One region of the Arthrobacter sp. P1_H7 genome, then DNA from elsewhere that is predicted to be linked to it. Evidence: riboswitches for the same ligand, from Rfam matches in the RefSeq annotation. Region 1 holds a riboswitch; the other holds the start of a gene.
What was found. A riboswitch is a leader RNA that binds a small molecule or an ion and turns the genes downstream of it on or off. The one in region 1 is predicted to bind glycine.
Positions count from the first base shown of each region.

Region 2: another riboswitch for glycine. It lies ahead of gcvP (aminomethyl-transferring glycine dehydrogenase); the one in region 1 lies ahead of gcvP (aminomethyl-transferring glycine dehydrogenase).

Region 1 covers NZ_JBFUCO010000019.1:4,122-14,530, forward strand. Annotated here, with positions in the region: gene gcvT (glycine cleavage system aminomethyltransferase GcvT) at 1-296, opposite strand, end outside; gene gcvP (aminomethyl-transferring glycine dehydrogenase) at 309-3,191, opposite strand; glycine riboswitch at 3,231-3,345, opposite strand; glycine riboswitch at 3,347-3,445, opposite strand; gene AC1DXI_RS17905 (TetR/AcrR family transcriptional regulator) at 3,677-4,216, opposite strand; gene AC1DXI_RS17910 (MFS transporter) at 4,284-5,882, shown strand; gene AC1DXI_RS17915 (Dps family protein) at 5,905-6,408, opposite strand; gene AC1DXI_RS17920 (sigma-70 family RNA polymerase sigma factor) at 6,576-7,385, opposite strand; gene flgN (flagellar export chaperone FlgN) at 7,638-8,153, shown strand; gene AC1DXI_RS17930 (carbon storage regulator) at 8,168-8,416, opposite strand; gene AC1DXI_RS17935 (hypothetical protein) at 8,426-9,697, opposite strand; gene AC1DXI_RS17940 (flagellar biosynthesis protein FlhA) at 9,675-10,409, opposite strand, start outside.
Region 2 covers NZ_JBFUCO010000010.1:49,357-59,765, forward strand. Annotated here, with positions in the region: gene AC1DXI_RS11165 (methylenetetrahydrofolate reductase) at 1-566, opposite strand, end outside; gene lipA (lipoyl synthase) at 629-1,636, opposite strand; gene AC1DXI_RS11175 (L-serine ammonia-lyase) at 1,651-3,063, opposite strand; gene glyA (serine hydroxymethyltransferase) at 3,181-4,503, opposite strand; gene gcvH (glycine cleavage system protein GcvH) at 4,500-4,883, opposite strand; gene gcvT (glycine cleavage system aminomethyltransferase GcvT) at 4,941-6,077, opposite strand; gene gcvP (aminomethyl-transferring glycine dehydrogenase) at 6,087-8,951, opposite strand; glycine riboswitch at 9,004-9,111, opposite strand; glycine riboswitch at 9,113-9,210, opposite strand; gene AC1DXI_RS11200 (hypothetical protein) at 9,606-10,373, shown strand.

The sequences.
Region 1 (10,409 bases):
AGGTCGTCGATGATGCCGCCGTCCTCGTTGCAGATCAGCGAGTACTTGGCCTTGCCGATCGCCATCGCGGAGATCTTGCCGACGAGGGCATAGTCCAGGAAGGCGGCGGCGTCGGGGCCGGTGACCCAGACTTCGCCCATGTGGGAGAGGTCGAACAGGCCCGCGGACTTGCGGACGGCGTGGTGTTCGGCGAGTTCGGAGCTGTACTTCAGCGGCATCTGCCAGCCGCCGAAGTCCGTGAAGGAGGCGCCGAGCTTCTTGTGCTCTTCGTAAAGTGCCGTGCAGTTCTCAGTCATCGTTGGCTGTCCTTAGTTGGCGGAGTCGTCTGTGTGGTCTTCGAAGGCTTCGAGGGGAGGGCACGAGCAGATCAGGTTGCGGTCCCCGGCGGCGCCGTCGATGCGGCCGACGGGCGGGAAGTACTTGTCCTGCTTGAGCGTGTGGACCGGGAAGACGGCCTGTTCGCGCGGGTACTCGCGGGTCCAGTCGGTGCTGATGACGGCGGCGGCCGTGTGTGGGGCGTTGCGCAGCGGGCTGTGCTCCACGGTGAAGTCGCCGTGGGCCACCTGGTCGATCTCGGCGCGGATGGCGACCATGGCCGTGATGAAGCGGTCGATCTCGCCGAGGTCCTCGGATTCGGTGGGCTCCACCATCAGGGTGCCGGCCACCGGGAACGCCAGGGTCGGGGCGTGGAAGCCGTAGTCGATCAGGCGCTTGGCCACGTCCTCGGCGGTCACGCCGGTCTTGGCCGTGAGTTCGCGCAGGTCCAGGATGCACTCGTGCGCCACGAGGCCGCCTTCGCCGGTGTAGAGCACCGGGAAGGAGTCGTTCAGGCGGGCCGCGATGTAGTTCGCCGCCAGCAGGGCCGACTTGGTGGCCTCGGTGAGGCCGCGGCCGCCCATGAGCTTCACATACGCCCAGGAGATCGGCAGCACGCCGGCCGAGCCGTAGCGGGAGGCGGAGATCGGGGTGCCGTCGGCGCCGTTGGCCGGGTCCGCCGCGTTGCCCGGCATGAACGGGGCCAGGTGGGCTTTGGCCGCGACCGGGCCGACGCCGGGTCCGCCGCCGCCGTGCGGGATGCAGAAGGTCTTGTGCAGGTTCAGGTGCGAGACGTCGCCGCCGAACATGCCGGGCTGGGCCAGGCCGACCAGGGCGTTGAGGTTGGCGCCGTCGATGTAGACCTGGCCGCCGGCGGCGTGGATCGCGTCGCAGACCTCGCGGACGTCGGCGTCATACACCCCGTGCGTGGAGGGGTAGGTGATCATGATGCAGGACAGGGCGTCCTTGTGCAGCTCGATCTTGGCGGTCAGGTCCGCGTGGTCGATCGTGCCGTCGGAGGCGGTGGCCACGACCACGACCTTCATGCCGGCCAGCACGGCGGAGGCCGCGTTCGTGCCGTGCGCGGACGCCGGGATCAGGCAGATGTTGCGCTGCTCGTCACCGCGGGAGAAGTGGTAGCCGCGGATCGCCAGCAGCCCGGCGAGCTCGCCCTGGGAGCCGGCGTTGGGCTGGATGGAGACCTGGTCGTAGCCGGTGATCTCGGTCAGCTGGGCCTCGAGGTCCTCGATCAGTTCACGCCAGCCGGCGGTCTGGGATTCCGGGGCGAAGGGGTGGATCGAGGCGAACTCCGGCCAGGAGATGGCTTCCATCTCGGCCGTGGCGTTCAGCTTCATGGTGCACGAACCCAGCGGGATCATGGTGCGGTCCAGGGCCAGGTCACGGTCCGAGAGGCGGCGGATGTAACGCAGCAGCTGCGTCTCGGAACGGTGCGTGTTGAACACCGGGTGCTGGAGGTAGTCGGAGGTGCGCTCGACGGCGGGGTCCAGGCCGAAGCCTTCAGTGGTGTCTGTCACGGACGCGCCGAACGCGGCAATGACGTCGGCGACGACTCCCACCGTCGTGGCCTCATCGGCGGAGATGCCGACGGTGTCGGCGTCGATGGCGCGCAGGTTGACGCCCTTGGCGTCGGCTGCCGCGATGATCTCTGCTGCCCGGCCCGGCACCGAGACGGTGATGGTGTCGAAGAAGGAGGTGTGCAGCACGTCCAGGCCGGCGGCCTTCAGGGAGGCGGCGATGGTCTTGGCGTGGACGTGGACCGACTGGGCGATTGCCTTCAGCCCGTCCGGGCCGTGGTAGACGGCGTAGAAGGAAGCCACGATGGCCAGCAGGGCCTGGGCGGTGCAGATGTTGGAGGTGGCCTTCTCGCGGCGGATGTGCTGCTCGCGGGTCTGCAGGGCCAGGCGGTAGGCCGGGACGCCGGCGTTGTCCTTGGAGACGCCCACGAGGCGGCCGGGCATGGAGCGCTCGAGCCCCTTCTGCACGGCCATGTAGGCCGCGTGCGGGCCGCCGAAGAACAGCGGCACGCCGAAGCGCTGGGCGGAGCCGACGGCGATATCAGCCCCCTGCTCGCCCGGGGACGTGATGAGGGTCAGGGAGAGGAGGTCTGCGGCGACGGTGACGAGGGCGCCGCGTTCCTTGGCGTCGGCGATCACGGCGGTGTGGTCGAACACGCGGCCGGAGACGCCCGGCTGCTGCAGGACGACGCCGTTGATGACGCCGTCGGGCAGGCCCTTGGAGAGGTCGGCGACCTCGACCTCGAAGCCGAGGGCTTCGGCGCGGCCCTTGACGATCGCGATGGTCTGCGGCAGGCAGTCGGCGTCCAGGACGGTCTTGCCGTCGTGGGCGGCCTTGTTCTTGTTGGCGCGGCGCATCATCAGCACGGCCTCGGCGACGGCGGTGGCTTCGTCCAGCAGGGAGGCGTTGGCGATCGGCAGGCCGACGAGGTCCTGGACCATGGTCTGGAAGTTCAGCAGCGCCTCGAGCCGGCCCTGGGAGATCTCCGGCTGGTAGGGCGTGTACGCGGTGTACCAGGCCGGGGCTTCGAGGATGTTGCGGCGGATCACCGGCGGGGTGAGCGTGTCGTAGTAGCCCTGCCCGATCATCTGCACGGCGGTCTTGTTCTTCGACGCCAGCTTGCGCAGCTCGGCGAGGACTTCGACCTCGCTCAGGGCCGCGGCGAGCGCGAGGTCGGCGTCCTGACGGATATCCTTCGGAACGGCGGTGTCCACCAGGGCGTCGACGGTGTCGTAGCCGACAGCCTTCAGCATGGCGTCGACGTCGGCCTGGCGGCGCGCGCCGATGTGCCGGTCAACGAAGGACGTGGAGGCTGGGGTAACAGTCACAAGGAACTCCATAACTCAGGCGGCGCAGGGTACGCCACATTGATTCGGGTTCCTCCCCGCTCTGTATTGGACCTGAGAGTTTCCGCGCAGCCTGCGTTTCAAGGCTCCGCTTGCACCGTCGGTGAGCACAGCATGTCTGGGACACGCCTGCTACTTTCCAGAGATGCCTTGCCGCGGCGGTACATGGGCCTGAGAGATTCCTGGGGAGGGTTTGCTCCTACGGCGCCTGCTTGTACCTACTTGCAGGACTCTCCCGCCGCAGATCAAAGGCGTATTCAATTGGGGGTGACAACAGTCACAGCTCTCATTGTCCTATGCCGGGCGCGCGTCCGCAAACTCCCTCCCGGCGGCGGACCCAGGTTACGGCCGTCGAGCCGCCCGCCGGGAAATCCGGCGGCGCGAATTCGCCGGAAACGTCCGGGGTCGCCGCAACTTTCCGGCGAGCCCGGAGGCGTCCGGCGACTTCGGCGGGGGTGGCTGGGCTCGGGGGGGGGGCGTCAGCCGCGCAGGCGCTCGACGGCGGCCAGCAGGCCCTGGACGTCCGCTTCGACTTCCGGCAGGGGCCCGCCGGGGCCGCGGGTCAGCATCGCGTTGAAGTACAGCCCGTCCCCCATGTACAGGACGGCCTTCGCCATGGCTGGCCCGACGTCGGCCGCCAGCAGTTCCAGCCAGCTCGCCTGGCCGGCGGCGAAGCGGCGGAGGGTTTCCCCGTGTGCCACCTCGGCGAGCCGCGTGGCCGCCACGAAGACCCGGTCCATAGGCGTGTCCGCCCACACCGAGGACTTGATGAAGTATGCCGCCGCCCCCTCGGGGGCTGCCGCCATGGCCGCAACATCCGCGGCCAGAAGCCGGTCCAGCCGTTCCAGCAGGACCGCGATCATCGCCTCCTTGGTCGGGAAGTGGTAGAGCAGGCCGCCCTTGGAGACGCCGGCCCGGCGCGCGACGGCGTCGAGCGTCGCGGCGCGTTCGCCGACTTCGATGAGCAGGGATTCGAAGGCATCGAGTACGGCCTCGCGGGCGACGGGTTTCCTGGGCATGCCTCCCATCATGCCTGTCCGGCCGCGCATTTCTTAACTGTACCGTCCAGACGGTATAGTTACGTTCATGAGCATCGCATCGATCACCCCAGCCACCAGCACTCCGGCGACCACCGCCCCCCGGGCACCGTGGCGTGACTGGGTCGCCCTGGCCCTGCTGATGTTCCCCGTCCTGCTCGTGGCCGTGGACAACACCGCGCTCACGTTCGCCCTGCCGGCCATCGCCAGCAGCCTGACCGCTTCCGGCGTCGAACTGCTCTGGATCGTCGACGCCTATCCCCTGGTCCTGGCCGGGCTCCTGGTTGCGATGGGCTCCCTGGGCGACAGGATCGGCCGGCGCCGGCTGCTCTTCGTCGGCAGCGCGGGTTTCGCCGCGGTGTCGGCCGTGACGGCGTTCGCGCCGAGCGCCGAATGGCTGATCGCCGGCCGCGCCGGGCTTGGCCTGTTCGGCGCCATGCTCATGCCGTCCACGCTGTCACTGATCCGGAACATCTTTCCGCAGCCCAACCGGCGCAGGCTGGCCGTGGCGATCTGGGCCGCAGGCTTCTCCGGCGGCGCCGCCCTCGGCCCGATTGCCGGCGGCTGGCTGGTGGAACACTTCTGGTGGGGCGCCGTCCTGCTGGTCGCGGTACCGATCATCCTGCCCCTGCTGCTGCTCGGCCCGGCGCTGATCCCGGAATCCCGCGACCCGCAGCCGGGCCGGGTGGACGTGCCCAGCATTGTCCTGTCCCTGCTGGTCATGGTGCCGGTGGTCTACGGGATCAAGTCCCTCGCCACCCACGGGCCTGCTCCCGAGGCCTTCGCGAGCATCGGAACCGGCCTGCTCATGGGGTATGTGTTCATCCGGCGGCAGCGCAACCTGGCCAGAGGCCACAGTGCAGCCCACAGGACAGACCAAAGCACCGCGCCGATGCTCGATGTCAGCCTGTTTGGCAACCGGATCTTCAGTACGGCCATCGTGGCCAACGTCCTGGCACTATTCTCCTTCAATGGCTTCATTCTCTTCCTGGCCCAGCACCTGCAGCTGCTGGAAGGCCAGTCCCCCTCGGCGTCCGGCGTCGCCATGGTCCCGGCCCTCATCGCCACAGTCGTAGCAGGGCTGCTCGTGGTCCCGCTGGTGCGCAAGGTGCGGCCCGGCTTTGTGGTGGCCGGCGGCCTGCTGCTGAGCGCGGCGGGCTATTTCCTGGTGGCATTCGGCGACCACAGCCAAGGCCCGTCGCTCCTCCTTGCCGCCCTGCTGGTGCTCTGCCTGGGGGTCGGCGCGGCGGAGACGATCTCCAATGACCTGATCCTGGGCGCCGCGCCCGCCGACAAGTCGGGGGCCGCCGCCGCCATCTCCGAGACCGGCTACGAAGTGGGGTCCCTGCTGGGAACGGCGATCCTCGGCTCAATCCTGACTGCCTCCTACCAGGGCAATCTCCGGCTCCCCGCGGGCGTGTCCGAGCTCGCCCCGGCCGCGGCTACCAGCCAGGCCGGTGAAACCCTGGCCGGCGCTGTGGATCTGGCCCGGATGCTGCCGGCGCCTCTGGCGGAGGCCGTGACGGCGGCCGCGCGCACCGCCTTCGACTCGGGCGTGCACGTCACGGCGTCAATTGCGCTGGTCCTGATGTCCGGGGCCTGTGTCCTGGCCGCCGTCGTCCTACGGTCGGTGCCGAAGGCCAAATAGGGCTCAGCGGCCGCCGTCAGCGTCACGGGGTTCCGCCGCTTAAACACGAGCGTCCGGCGCCGGGAGGATACCCGGCGCCGGCCCGCATGGTCTCGGCATTCACCATCCAGGCGTACTGCTCAAACTTGGCGATGAACTCGTGCAGCAGATCCGCGGTGGTGGGATCTTCCTCGTCCACTTCGTCATGGACCTTGCGCATGGTGCCGACGGCCGCCTCAAGCGCGGCGACAATCCGCTCGATGGCGTCCTTCGTGTTGATCAGGCCCGCCGGGAACTCGGCCAGTGCGGTGGACTTGGAAACCGTGGAGCTTCGGCCGTCCGGGAGGGCGTGGAGGGCACGCATGCGCTCGGCGAGGTCGTCCGCGAATCCCCGGGCGGCGTCGATGATCTCGTCCAGCTGGAGGTGAAGGTCCCGGAAGTTGGTCCCGACGATGTTCCAGTGTGCCTGCTTGCCCTGAACGTGGAGTTCGATCAGGTCCACCAGGACTGCCTGCAGGTTGGTCGTCAATGTGGGTGATGCTTTCATGAATCCTCCTCGATAGAACCGGTGCCGTGCGGGCCGCGCGTGCCGCTTGCTGGCACCCCGGCCGATGCTTCCGACGCTACCGCAGGGCGGCGCCGGGCCGCGACGGTTCTGGGAGGAATTTCTCGGTCAGCTTACTAAGTCGGCTTACTAACCGTTTTTGGGGCGGTTTAGACGGCCTCGTTGAGGATGGGCCCCCGGGGGAACACGGCCCGTGTGATGCCGCCGGAGGTGGAATCGGACAGCTGGGTGAGGTAGTCGTTGCGCCGCCTCGGGGTGATCCGGGACTGGGGCTGGAACGGCTGCTCGGGGTCGTCGGCGTAGTGGGCGGTCAGGCCGTCACGCATGAGCCGGATGGCCTCCGAACGCTGCTGGGACACCGCTGCGTGCGTGGATCCGAGTTCCGCGGCGAGGTCTTTGACCGTCCGGTCGCCGAAGTAGATCTCCTCCACCACGTAGCGCATCCGTTCCGGGAGGGATTTCACGGCGGCCCGCAGGTACTGGAGCCGTTCGTCCGCGAGCACAGAGTGTTCCGGCGTCAGGGTTTCGGCCGCCAAGGTATCCACGACGGCCTCGTCGAGGGGCGTCAATGTGCGTGAGGCATCCGCGAGCGCGGCCTCCACAACGCTCTGCTGGACACCCAGGGCGGAGGCGATCTCGTCCACAGTGGGGGTGCGGCCCAGGGCCGACGCCAGGGTTTCCTGCACGGACATGGTTTCCTTGATCCGCCGGCGGGCGGATCGGGTGGCCCAGTCGCTGGCCCGCATCTCGTCCGCGAAGGCACCAAGGATGCGCCTGCGCGCGAAAGCACCGAACGGCACACCGAGGCCTGGATCGAACGAATCGGCCGAGGTGATCAGGGCAATAGCGCCGGCTGAAGCCAAATCATCGCGAGAAAGGTGTGACGCCTTCGAGCACAAATCTGAGACGAGATACCCCACCAGCGGAAGGTGCTGCGTGACCATCTCGTTGCGTTCCACGCGATTCAATACTGTGTCCCCCCATGAGACCGGATCCGAAGGGTCCTCGACCCTTAAAACGCCGAGAGCCGCACCCAAAACCGACCGGTGCTCCCCCCATAGGAGTCAGCGTTCGCAAGTAGGGCGCAGCACCCATGGAGGAAACTTATCACCTGTTCCAAGATCTGCGTGTACCCTCAGGGAAAAGCTGTGCGAAAAATGCGGTGACCGCCCCGAAGCTGTGATTCACAGGGCGGAAAGAGAATGGGGCCCATGAGCGCAAGTGATCTCTCCGCGGCACTGTGGCAGGAGCGGCGGCAGCTGGAGCTGCTCCTCTTCAGGCTGGAAACGCAGCGTCTGCATGTCGTGGCCGGGAATCTGGAATGGCTGAACTTCATGGCCTCCGAGATTGAAACCGTGCTGGACCGCCTACGCTTCGAGGCCCTGGCCCGGAGCGTCGAATCTGCTGCCGTGGCGGCCGAATGGGGTTTGCCGGCACAGACCACGCTCGTCGAACTGGTTGCGGCCGCGCCCGCCGGGCCCTGGCCCGAGATCCTGCGCGAGCATCTGGACACGCTGCACACACTCCTGGCCCGGCTGGGCGAGGCTTCCAGCGTGAACGAGGAGGCACTGCGGAACCTCCCGATGCCGGGACGCCCCGGCCCGGCGGGCACGGCCGGGCTGCTGGACCAATTGACCACGGGCGGAAACCTGGAGCGGTCCCTGGCCGTGGTCCGGCGTTCAGCCCAGCCGCTTCTGGCCCAGTATCTCGGCGGGGACCACGTCTGATCCGGAGCGGGTCCTCAGCCGTCGGCGGGAGTTGCGCGCGGTGGCATGAGTCCGCGCAGCGCATCCTCGGCGTCCGGGCCCGCTTCCGCCGCCGCGAGGTTCGCAGCCGCGATGGCTTCGATGACTTCCCGGCGCTGGATCGGCACACCCCTGGGCGCCTCAATGCCTATCCGAACACCGTCGCCGCGGCCTTCCAGAACAGTGATGACGATGCCGTCGCCGATCATGATCTGTTCGCCCGGCTTGCGTGTAAGTACCAGCATCTTCTCAATCTACCCTTCGGCCCGGGGAGCATCGTACGATTCCCGCCGGTTCTGCCATGTCGGTTCCGGCCCGGCGGGGCGCCCGTCGATCCAGCCCACGGGCAGTGCCAGTCCGTTGACGCTTTCAGGTGACCCGGTCTCCGACGCGCCCACCACCGCCACAGCGGTCACGTTGAGCTGGGCGGAGAGCACACCGACCCAGCGCGCCGTGTCCTCGTGCTTGCGTCCGGCGTCGACTACTACCCAGACCTGGTCGGCGGAGAGCGCCGCCACTGACTGCACCCGGGCCAGGGCGTTGCGGGCTTTGCCCAGTCCGAACGCGACCAGGACGGTGCGCTCCGTCACCACGGCGTGGGCGCGCGCGGCCGTGGCGCTTTGACGTCCGTCGACGTGCAGGTGGCCATAGGCGGAGAGCTCGCCGGCGGTCCGCACATCGGCGCCCCCGGACGCCATGGACATGGCCAGGGCGGCATCCATCGCGTCCTCCCCCAGCCCGACCAGGACCACGAGATCGCCGACGCCGGTCAGCGGAGCCGGAGCATCCGCAGCCCTGCCCGGCGCGGCGGCGGTGCTGGCGGCGGGGGCCGGGTGCGCGGGGCTCCCGACGGCGGCGGGCGCCGGTTCTGCCGAGTTACGGGCGGCGGGGGCCGGGTGCGCGGGGCTCGCGGCGGCGGCCTGCCCGGGGGCGGGCGCCGGTTCTGCCGGGGTCCGGAGCCCGGCCCCGAGCTGTTCCAGCAGCTCGGCGAAGTCCCGCGATTCGGTGGATACACCGGCGGGAGCGGGCCGGTGCAGGCTCAGCTCAGCGGCGTCCGCTTCTTCCAGGAGTGCGGCGATGGCGGCGCCCTGCAGGTGATGGGACGGGGCGGCGGGCCGTGCCGGCCCTCCGGCCGGGCCCGTCGGCGCTGAGTTCCGGGCCGCCGGCGGGGCCGATGCTGCCGCCGCGGTTCCGGCGTCGTACTTCCCGGCGGGGGGCACGCCGCCCGTAACAGTGCCCGCGGAAGCCGCTCCGGCGGCGGTCTCCCTGGCGGGACCACCAGTCACCGAGTCGGGTTCGGCCCCGGCCAGGATGTCGGCGTCGGGCACTACCTCGCCGGTGACGACCTCGTGCTTGGACTGGATCTCGATCATGGCCTCGTAGCGGTCCTGGGCGAAGAGCCCGGCGATTCCGGGGCTGCTGACGCGTTCGGCGGACACGATCCGGGCCGCCGGACCGTACAGCTGTTCTGCTTTGCGGCGGATTTCCTCGAGCGAGGCTCCCTTAAGCCGATAGCGGTTCGGCATGGCGCACCACTCCTACTGTTTCGATCCGGACATTGGCGGAGGTCACCTCGCGGTAGGACAACACGGGCACGGATCCCGGCTGCGCGCCGACGAGGCGGTAGATGGCGGGCCGGAGCGCGGGGGCGCAGACGAGCACGGCCTGGCGGTTGGCGGCGGCCGCGGCGTCGACGGCGGACCGCACCGAGCGCAGCACGTCGTCGAGCCGTTCCTGGCCCATGACGATCTGGCTGCCGCCCTCCGCGGGCCGCATGTCCTCGAGCATGTGTTGTTCCAGGACGGGGTCGATCATGATGACGTTGAGCACCGGGCCGTCCATGAACTTGGCCGTGAGGGCAGGGCCCAGGGCCTGCCGGGCGGCTTCCACGAGCGATTCCGGATCCGTGGAAATCTTGGCGCGGAGCGTGAGGGCCTCGTAGATCCGGGCGAGGTCGTTGATGGGCACCTGTTCATCCAGCAGGCCTTGGAGGACGCGCTGCAGCTCGGCGAGGGAGAGCAGCGCCGGGGTCAGTTCGTCGACGGCGGAGGGACTCTGCTTGCGCACGCCCTCGGTCAGCACGCGGACGTCCTCGCGGGACAGCAGCCGGGCAGCGTTCGACGCGACGATCGAGGACAGGTGGGTGACCAGGACGGAGACCCGGTCGATGACCGTGGCCCCGGTCATTTCGGCGTTGTGGCGCATCTCCCCCGGAATCCATTTCCCGGCGAGCCCAAA
Region 2 (10,409 bases), on a different contig from region 1:
GTCCGGGGCACGGACCCTGCCACCCCAGCCCAGACGGGCAGCTCAACGCCTTCGCGGCGCAGGAGCGCCGCATAATCAAGGATTTTCTCCGGAGCGAAGCACATCTGGGTCACAACGTGCGAGGCCAGGTGCTGCTTTGCCAGGAGCGCATCCAGCACGTCCACGGGCCCGGCGAAGGGGTGGCCCTCCGGGTAGCCCGCAATGCCTGCCCGCATCAACCCGCCGGAGTACTGCGCGATGTCCTCCAGCAGAGGAAGGGCGGACTCATACGGGCCGGCCGGCTGCTTCCGGTCCCCGCCGATGACAAACACCTCGCGGATGCCGGCGGCATCGCAGTCGCGGAGGATTCCGGTCAGCTCGGCCCGGTCATGCAGGGTCCGCGCGGCGAGATGCGGGATGACGGTGTAGCCCAGCACACCAAGCTGCACGGCAGTGCGCATGGTCCGCTCGATGCCGTGATGGGGCAGGCACGTCACCGTGAGCGTCGTGGTCAACGGCACCAGGTCCGTGACGCGCTCAACGATCCCCGCGGAAGGGATGATTTCTATTCTGATGGGGAACATCATTGGTCCTCTCTGAACATCAGATTTTTTGGGCATCAGGTTTTTGGGCATCAGGGTTGGGTTGTTCAGGCCGTAGCCGCGAGCAGGGTGCTGGCTTCCTGGCGGGTGCTTCCGGAGCTTTCGATGTGCGCGAGCTGGGCCGGGATTTCCCGGCCTTTCTTACGCATCGCGGTGGCCCAGAGCCGGCCGGCGCGGTAGGAGGAACGGACCAGGGGTCCGGACATGACGCCGAGGAAGCCGATCTGGTCCGCTTCGTTCTGCAGGTCCACGAATTCCTGCGGCTTGACCCAGCGGTCCACCGGCAGGTGCCGTTCGGAGGGGCGCAGGTACTGGGTGATGGTGATCAGGTCGCAGCCGGCCTCGTGCAGGTCCCGCAGCGCCTCGGAGATTTCCTCGCGGGTCTCGCCCATGCCCAGGATCAGGTTGGACTTGGTCACCATGCCGAGCTTGCGGCCCTGGGTGATGACGTCCAGGGAGCGGTCGTAACGGAACGCCGGGCGGATCCGCTTGAAGATCCGGGGCACGGTTTCGACGTTGTGGGCGAAGACCTCGGGCCTGGAGTCGCAGATCGCCTCGATGTGCTCGGGCTTGCCGGAGAAGTCCGGGATCAGCAGTTCGACGCCGGTGCCCGGGTTCAGTTCGTGGATCTTGCGGACCGTCTCGGCGTAGAGCCAGACGCCCTCATCGGCGAGGTCGTCGCGGGCCACGCCGGTGACGGTGGCGTAGCGCAGGGCCATGGCCTGGACCGAGCGGGCCACCTTGGTGGGCTCGAACATGTCCACGGGGGAGGGCTTGCCGGTGTCGATCTGGCAGAAGTCGCAGCGCCGGGTGCATTCGGAGCCGCCGATCAGGAACGTGGCTTCCTTGTCCTCCCAGCATTCGAAGATGTTCGGGCAGCCGGCCTCCTCACACACCGTGTGGAGGCCCTCCTTCTTGACGAGGTTCTTGAGCTGGACGAACTCGGGGCCCATCTGGACCTTGGCCTTGATCCATTCCGGCTTCCGTTCCACCGGTGTGGCCGCGTTTCGCTGCTCAATGCGCAGCATCTTCCGGCCTTCTGGTGCCAGTGTCATTAGTTCTCTTTCCTTCAGCATTCGACGACGTTGACGGCGAGGCCGCCCATGGCCGTTTCCTTGTATTTGGAGCTCATGTCCTTGCCGGTTTCGCGCATGGTCACGATGACCTCGTCGAGGGAGACCCGGTGCGTGCCGTCGCCCCAGAGGGCCATTTTGGCGGCGTTGATGGCTTTGGCGGCGGCGATCGCGTTGCGTTCGATGCACGGGACCTGGACGAGCCCGCCAATCGGATCGCAGGTCAGGCCCAGGTTGTGCTCCATCGCGATTTCCGCGGCGTTCTCCACCTGCTGGGGCGTGCCGCCCATGACTTCGGCCAGGGCCGCGGCGGCCATCGAGGACGCCGAGCCGACCTCGCCCTGGCAGCCGACCTCCGCACCGGAAATCGAGGCCTGCTCCTTGTACAGCACCCCGATCGCGCCGGCGGTCAACAGGAACTTGACGATCGTCTCGTCGCGGTCGGCCTGGGTGGCCTTGTCCATGCCGGGGGCGAAGTGCAGCGCGTAGTAGAGCACGGCCGGGATGATGCCGGCGGCGCCGTTGGTGGGGGCGGTGACCACGCGCCCGCCCGAGGCGTTTTCCTCGTTCACGGCCAGCGCGATCAGGTTGACCCATTCCTGCCAGTACTTCGGGTCCCGGTAGTCGGGGTCCTGGCCGAGGGTTTCCTTCATGAGCCGTTTGTGCCAGTCCGGGGCGCGGCGGCGGACCTTGAGCCCGCCGGGCAGCAGCCCTTCACGTTTGAGGCTGACCTCGACGCAGCCTTCCATCACCGAGTAGATGTGCAGCAGCCCTTCCCGGATCTCCGCCTCGGTCCGGCTGTCCTCTTCGTTGATCCGCATCACCTCGCTGATGCTCAGCGAGGTCTTCCGGCAGTGTTCCAGCAGTTCGGCGGCCGTGCGGAACGGCAACGGCAGTTCCTTCTTGGATTCGTCGAGCTCCTGCTGCGCCGCGTCCTCCTCGCCTTCACGGACAATGAAGCCGCCGCCGACGGAGAAGAACGTGGCCTGGTGCAGCGCCTCGCCGTCGGCACCGGAAACCGTGAACGTCATGCCGTTGGTGTGCCGGGGCAGGATGGTCAGCGGCCGCAGGACGATGTCCTTCACCCCATACGGCAGGGACACAGCCCCGCCCAACTGCAGCGTGCCGGTCCCGGCGATCGCGGCCAGCCGCTCCTCCACTTCCTCGGGGAGGATCTGCTCGGGGTGGAAGCCCTCCAGGCCCAGCAGGATCGCGGTCATCGTGCCGTGGCCGTGGCCCGTGGCAGCGAGCGAGCCGTAAAGGTCCACCCGCAGCGACGCCACCTCCGCCAGCCTGCCGAGGGACTTGAGTTCTTCAGCAAACACGGCGGCGGCCCGCATGGGGCCAACGGTGTGCGAACTGGACGGCCCTATCCCGATGGAAAAGAGGTCGAAGACTCCAACTGCCATGATGCGTACCTTCCGCGGAGAAAGAGAATGATGGTCAATGACTAGAGGCGGGGCTCACCGCACCGGTCCCGGCCCCCCAATGACCCTGGACCGGTGCGATGATGCGCCCATTGAGCGCTAGGCGAGGTTAGCAACCGAGGGGTAGAGCGGGTGGGCGGCGGCGAGGGCCTCCACCCGGGAGCGGAGCCCGGACAGGTCCGCGCCGGCGTCGGCGGTCAAAGCCTCAGCAATGATGTCCGCCACCTCGGCGAAGGCGGCCTCGCCGAAGCCGCGGGTGGCCAGCGCCGGGGTGCCGATCCGCAACCCGGAGGTGACCATCGGCGGGCGCGGATCGAACGGGACGGCGTTGCGGTTGACCGTGATGTCGATTTCCGCGAGGCGGTCCTCGGCTTCCTGCCCGTTGAGCTCGCAGTTGCGCAGGTCCACCAGGACCAGGTGCACGTCGGTGCCGCCGGAGATCACGTTGATCCCCTTCGCGGTCACATCCGGCTGGACCAGCCGCTCGGCCAGGATCCGGGCGCCGGCCAGCACCCGCTCCTGGCGCTCCTTGAACTCTTCGGACGCGGCGATCTTGAAGGCCACGGCCTTGCCGGCGATCACGTGCTCCAGCGGGCCGCCCTGCTGCCCGGGGAACACCGCCGAGTTGATCTTCTTGGCGATGTCGGCGTCGTTGGAGAGGATGATGCCGCCGCGCGGACCGGCGAGGGTCTTGTGCGTGGTGGAGGTGGTGACGTGGGCGTGCGGGACCGGGGACGGGTGCAGCCCGGCCGCGACGAGGCCGGCGAAGTGCGCCATGTCCACCATCAGGTACGCGCCGACGGAGTCCGCGATCCGGCGGAACTCGGCGAAGTCGAGCTGGCGGGCGTAGGCGGACCAGCCGGCAACGATCAGCGCCGGCTTGTGCTCCTGGGCCAGGCGCTCGACCTCGGCCATGTCGATCCGGTGGTCCTCCTCGCGGACCTGGTACGGGATGACGTTGTAGAGCCGGCCGGAGAAGTTGATCCGCATCCCGTGGGTGAGGTGCCCGCCGTGCGCCAGGTTCAGGCCCATGATGGTGTCCCCGGGCCGGATCAGGGCATGCATCACCGAAGCGTTCGCCTGCGCGCCCGAGTGCGGCTGCACGTTGGCGTACTCCGCGCCGAACAGGGCCTTGACCCGGTCGATCGCGAGCTGCTCCACCACGTCAACATGCTCACAGCCGCCGTAGTAGCGCTTGCCCGGGTAACCCTCGGCGTACTTATTCGTCAGCACCGAACCCTGCGCCTGCATCACGGCTTTGGCGGTGTGGTTCTCCGAGGCGATCATCTCCAAACCGTCCCGCTGCCGGGTGAGTTCGGCGTCGATCTTCGCGGCGATCTCCGGATCCAGGGCGGACAGGTCCGCGTCCAGGCTCGCGGAGACGACCTGCTCAAACGCGACGGTACCCGTCGCGGCGCTCACAGTTCGCCGCCGTTCTTGGACGCGTACTCCTGGGCCGACATCAGTGGGCCTTCTTCGGTCACGGCGACCTTGAACAGCCAGCCGGCCCCGTACGGGTCGCTGTTGATCAGCGCCGGATCGGAAACGACGGCGTCATTGATCTCCACCACCTCGCCGGTGACGGGGGCGTAGAGGTCCGAGACGGACTTGGTCGATTCGACCTCACCGCAGGTCTCCCCCGCGGTCACCGCGGAGCCGACCTCGGGCAGGTCCACGTAGACGATGTCGCCCAGGGCGTCGGCGGCCACGGCCGAAATCCCAATTCCTGCAGGGCCCGATCCGTCGGCAGCAACCCACTCGTGTTCAGCGGAGTACTTCAGTTCGGCTACAACTTTGCTCATTGATCTCAATCCTTAAGTTCGTATGTGGTTTCGGCAGGCTCAGCCAGCAGCGACCGGCTACTTTTGGCGCTTGTAGAACGGCAGCGCGACGACTTCGAACGGCTCCGCCTTGCCGCGGAGGTCAATGTCCAGGGCTGTGCCCGGTGCGGCGTGTTCGACGTCGACATAGGCCATGGCGACGGGGTAGCCCAAAGTGGGTGAGGGCTGTCCGGAGGTCACTTCGCCCACCACGTTGCCGTCCTTGAGGACCGGGTAGTGGCTGCGGGCGGCGCGGCGGCCCAGGCCCTTGAGCCCGACGAGCTTGCGGCCCGTCGTGGAGCCTGCGCCGGCTGCCTTGAGCTCGCTCAGGGCGGCCTTGCCGACGAAGTCCGACTCCTTGGCGAGCGAGACGACCGGGCCCAGGCCTGCCGCGTACGGGTTGCCTTCGCGGGAGAGTTCGTTGCCATAGAGCGGCATGCCGGCTTCCAGACGCAGCGAGTCACGGCAGGCCAGGCCGGCGGGGATGAGCCCGTGGCTGGCGCCGGTTTCCAGCAGTGCTTCCCAGAGGCTGGCGGCGTCCCCGTTGGGAATGTAAATTTCGAAGCCGTCCTCGCCGGTGTAGCCGGTGCGGGCGAGGAGCAGGTCCTGTCCGTTGATCTGCACTTCAACCGCAGCGTAGTACTTCAGTTCGGTGACCAGCGAGTGTTGCTCGGCTGGGACAAGGGTCAGCAGAATGGCCTCTGCGTTCGGGCCCTGGACGGCGATCAGCGAGGTCGCGGCGGAAACATCCTCCACCGTCACGTCGAACCGGCCTTCTTGGGCAGAACCGGCCCGTTCGGCCAGCGCCGCGGTAACCACCGCAGCGTTGCCGGCGTTGGGGACCACGAGGTACTTGTCCTCGCCACGGCGGTAAGAGATGAGGTCATCGATGATGCCGCCGTCCTCGTGGCAGATCAGCGAGTACTTCGCTTTGCCTATGGCCACCGCCGAGAGCTTCCCGGCCAGGGCGTAGTCCAGGAACGCTGCGGCATCCGGGCCGCTGACCCAGACTTCGCCCATGTGGGAGAGGTCGAACAGGCCCGCGGCGTTGCGGACGGCGTGGTGCTCGGCCAGTTCCGATTCGTACTTGAGCGGCATCTGCCAGCCGCCGAAGTCCGTGAAGGAGGCGCCGGCTTTTTTGTGCTGCTCGTAGAGAGCGGTGTAATTCTCACTCATCAGGGATCCTTAGTTCTCGAATTCGGAAAGCGGCGGGCAGGAGCAGACCAGGTTGCGGTCCCCGGCGGCGCCGTCGATGCGCCCGACCGGCGGGAAGTACTTGTCCTGCCTGAGTGTGTGGACCGGGAATGCGGCCTGCTCGCGCGGGTACTCCCGCTCCCAGTCGGAAGATACGACGGCGGCGGCCGTGTGGGGTGCGTTGCGCAGCGGGGAGTTCTCCACCGTGAAATCGCCGTGGGCGACCTGGTCGATCTCCCGGCGGATGCTGATCATCGCCTCGATGAAGCGGTCGATCTCCGCCAGGTCCTCGGACTCGGTGGGCTCCACCATCAGGGTGCCCGCCACGGGGAAGGACAGCGTGGGGGCGTGGAAGCCGAAGTCGATGAGGCGCTTGGCCACGTCCTCGGCGGTGACGCCGGTCCTGGCGGTGAGTCCCCGCAAATCCAGGATGCATTCGTGGGCCACCAGACCGCTCTCCCCCGTGTAGAGCACCGGGAAGTGCTCATCCAGCCGGGATGCGATGTAGTTCGCCGCCAGCAGCGCGGACTTGGTGGCCTCGGTGAGGCCCTGGCCGCCCATGAGCTTCACGTAGGCCCAGGAGATCGGCAAGACGCCGGCCGAGCCGTAACGTGAAGCGGAGATCGCAACTCCAGTTCCTGGTTCGATAGCGCCGGCGTCGTGCGCCTTGTTCGCGTCCCCCGGCATAAACGGCGCCAGGTGCGCTTTAGCGGCAACCGGGCCGACGCCCGGTCCGCCGCCACCGTGCGGGATGCAGAAGGTCTTGTGCAGGTTCAGGTGCGAAACGTCGCCGCCGAACTTGCCCGGCTGGGCCAGCCCGACGAGGGCGTTGAGGTTGGCGCCGTCGACGTAGACCTGCCCGCCGGCCGCATGCACGGAGTCGCAGACCTCGCGGACGTCGGCGTCGTACACCCCGTGGGTAGACGGGTAGGTGATCATGATGCAGGACAGGGCGTCCTTGTTGGCCTCGATCTTCGCCTGAAGATCGGCGTGGTCGATCGTGCCGTCGGAGGCGGTGGCCACCACAACCACCTTCATGCCGGCCAGCACCGCTGAGGCCGCGTTGGTGCCGTGGGCCGAAGCCGGGATGAGGCAGACGTTGCGCTGGGCGTCCCCGCGGGAGAGGTGGTAGCCGCGGATCGCCAGCAGGCCGGCGAGCTCGCCCTGCGAGCCGGCGTTGGGCTGGATGGAGACCTGGTCGTAGCCCGTGATTTCGGCGAGGTCAGCCTCGAGACCGCCGATGAGTTCCCGCCAGCCCTCGGTCTGGGATTCCGGGGCGAACGGGTGGATCGAGGCGAACTCCGGCCAGGAGATGGCTTCCATCTCGGCCGTGGCGTTCAGCTTCATGGTGCAGGAGCCCAGCGGGATCATGGTGCGGTCCAGGGCCAGGTCACGGTCCGAGAGGCGGCGGATGTAGCGCAGCAGCTGGGTTTCGGAACGGTGCGTGTTGAAGACCGGGTGCTGCAGGAATTCGGAGGTGCGCAGCACCGTCTCGGGCAGCTCGAACCCCTTGGCCTCCACCACCGGACCGGCGCCAAAGGCGACGACGACCGCGGAGAGGACCTCCGGCGTCGTGGTTTCATCGACGGACACGCCAACTGTGTCCGCGTCGATGAGCCGCAGGTTGATGCCCCGGGCCTCGGCGGCGGCGATGACCTTGGCGGCCTTGCCGGGCACACGGACCGTGAGGGTATCGAAGAAGGAGTCGCTCGCCAGTTCGCGGCCGACGATCTTCAGCGTGGCGGCGAGGGCGCGGGTGTTGTTGTGGACGGTCTCGGCGATCGCTTTCAGCCCGTCAGGGCCGTGGTAAACGGCGTAGAACGAGGACACGATGGCCAGCAATGCCTGCGCGGTGCAGATGTTGGACGTGGCCTTCTCACGGCGGATGTGCTGCTCGCGGGTCTGCAGGGCCAGCCTGTAGGCCGGGACGCCGGCGTTGTCCTTGGAGACGCCTACGATGCGGCCGGGGAGCGTGCGTTCCATGCCCTCGCGCACCGCCATGTACGCGGCGTGCGGGCCGCCGAAGAACAGCGGCACGCCCAGGCGCTGCGTGGAGCCGACGGCGATGTCCGCCCCCTGCTCACCCGGAGGGGTGATCAGGGTCAGGGCAAGCAGATCCGCCGCCACGGTGACCAGTGCGCCGCGTTCCTTGGCCTCCGCGATCACGCCGGACTGGTCCCACACCCGGCCGGAGACGCCCGGCTGCTGGAGGACGAGACCGTTGATGTCGCCGTCGGGCAGACCGGCGGAGAGGTCAGCGACCTGCACCTCGAAGCCCAGCGCCTCCGCTCGGCCCCTGACGATGGCAATGGTCTGCGGGAGGCAGTCGGCGTCGAGGACGGTCTTGGCCCCGGCAGCGGACTTGTTTTTGTTGGCGCGGCGCATGAGAAGCACGGCCTCGGCAACCGCGGTGGCCTCGTCCAGGAGGGACGCATTGGCCACCGGGAGCGCGGTGAGGTCCTGGACCATGGTCTGGAAGTTCAGCAGCGCCTCGAGGCGTCCCTGGGAGATTTCCGGCTGGTACGGGGTGTAGGCGGTGTACCAGGCGGGGGCTTCGAGGATGTTGCGGCGGATCACCGGCGGGGTGACGGTGTCGTAGTAGCCCTGGCCGATCATCTGCACGGCCGTCTTGTTCTTGGAGGCAAGCTTGCGCAGTTCGGCCAGCACCTGGACTTCGCTGAGGGCGCTGTCCAGGGTGAGGGGCTTTTCCTGGCGGATGGAATCGGGGACCGCGTTGTCAACGAGGCCATCAACGCTGTCGTAGCCGACGGCCTTGAGCATGGTGTCGATGTCGGCCTGGCGGCGGGCGCCGATGTGGCGGTCTGCGAAGGTGGACGGGGACGATTGAACCGTCATGAGAGGAACTCCATAATTCAGGTGGCATCAAGACGCCACGATGATTCGGGTTCCTCCCCGCTCTGTATTGGACCTGAGAGTTTCCGTTTTGCCCTGCTGATAGCAGCGCGCCACTTGCACCGTCGGTGAGCCCGGTTGCCCGGACTGCTTTCCAGAGTTGCCTTGCCGCGGCGGTACGTGGGCCTGAGAGATTCCTGGGGAGGATTTGCTCCTACGGCGCCTGCTGAACGTACCGGCAGGACTCTCCCGCCGCAGATCATAAGCTGTGCCACTGGTCGGTGACACAGCTCACAATTTATCCGGTTCCCGGGCAGGATGCAAAATTTATTTCAATTGAGTCGCTGTTCCCGCGGACGACGGCGGGAGCTCTTCGCCGTTAGTCCATTCGGCGCCTTATTCTGAACGGGATACTTTACATTTTCATGCGCGTCCCGCCAGAGCGCTCATACGCAAGGAGCCTCCGTGAGCCTTCCGGATCAAGCGATGGAACAGGCAGCCCCCAGCAGACCACCAAGCAGGACTCCCGCCGGGGATGCCGCTTGGGGGTGTCTGATCGGGATCCTGGCAGGATTGCTCGGCTTGGGCCCTTGGCTGGTATCCGGCGCACAGCTCCCGTTGCAGAACTTGTGGGGCGCAGAGGTCGTTCCAGACCAGATGCCTGTGTCGTTACTGCCGCTAAGCCAGTACGAACTCACCACGATCGTGGCCCTCCTCACCGTAGGAGGTGCGGCGGCCGGACTCGCGGTGCGCATCTGGTCCCCCGCCCGACGGCGACTGGTGACGTGGTGCGCGGCAGCCGGCGTTCTGGTGGTTCAGTTCACGGCGGCCGTCCAGTCCTTCACAGTGCTCGACGGCGGCTTGACGGGCGGAACAACGGCGAGCCTCTACTTCGCCGGGTTACTCGCGGGCGTGACCGCCTCCCTCGCTGCGGCCCTCGTGGCGCACCTGCTGCTCTGTTCAAGGTCCCGGAGCCTGGCGGCATTGGCCGCCGGACTCGTGGCGGTGCCGTTCGCTTCGTGGACGGTGGAGTGGGTTATCGGCTTCGTTGGGCACATCAACGTCCCCGCGGCAGTGCCGTCCGCGGCTCACTGGATTCCGGCCATCCTCGTTGGTTGCGCCCTGGCATGGTGCGGCCTTCGTCCTGCGCGGCGGGCCGCGGTGTGGGCCGCGAACCTTGCCCTGTTGTGGTTGGTTCCCGCCCTGTTCATCTCGGTCAACTACGTCCTGGGGACCCGTATCCTGGCTGGCGACCTGCAGGAGATGCTGTTAATGAGTCGGCAAATCCTGGCGGCAACACTTGGACCCGAGGGCGGAGCAGCTTCCAAAATCTTGCTGGCTCTGGTCATCGCGTTGGCAGGGCTGGGTGCCAAATCCATTGCCGCCCGCCGGTGGCCGGACGTGCCCACCTTCCCGTCCACGTAAAATCCGGGCTCACCCGCGATGTGTGGACGTGATTGC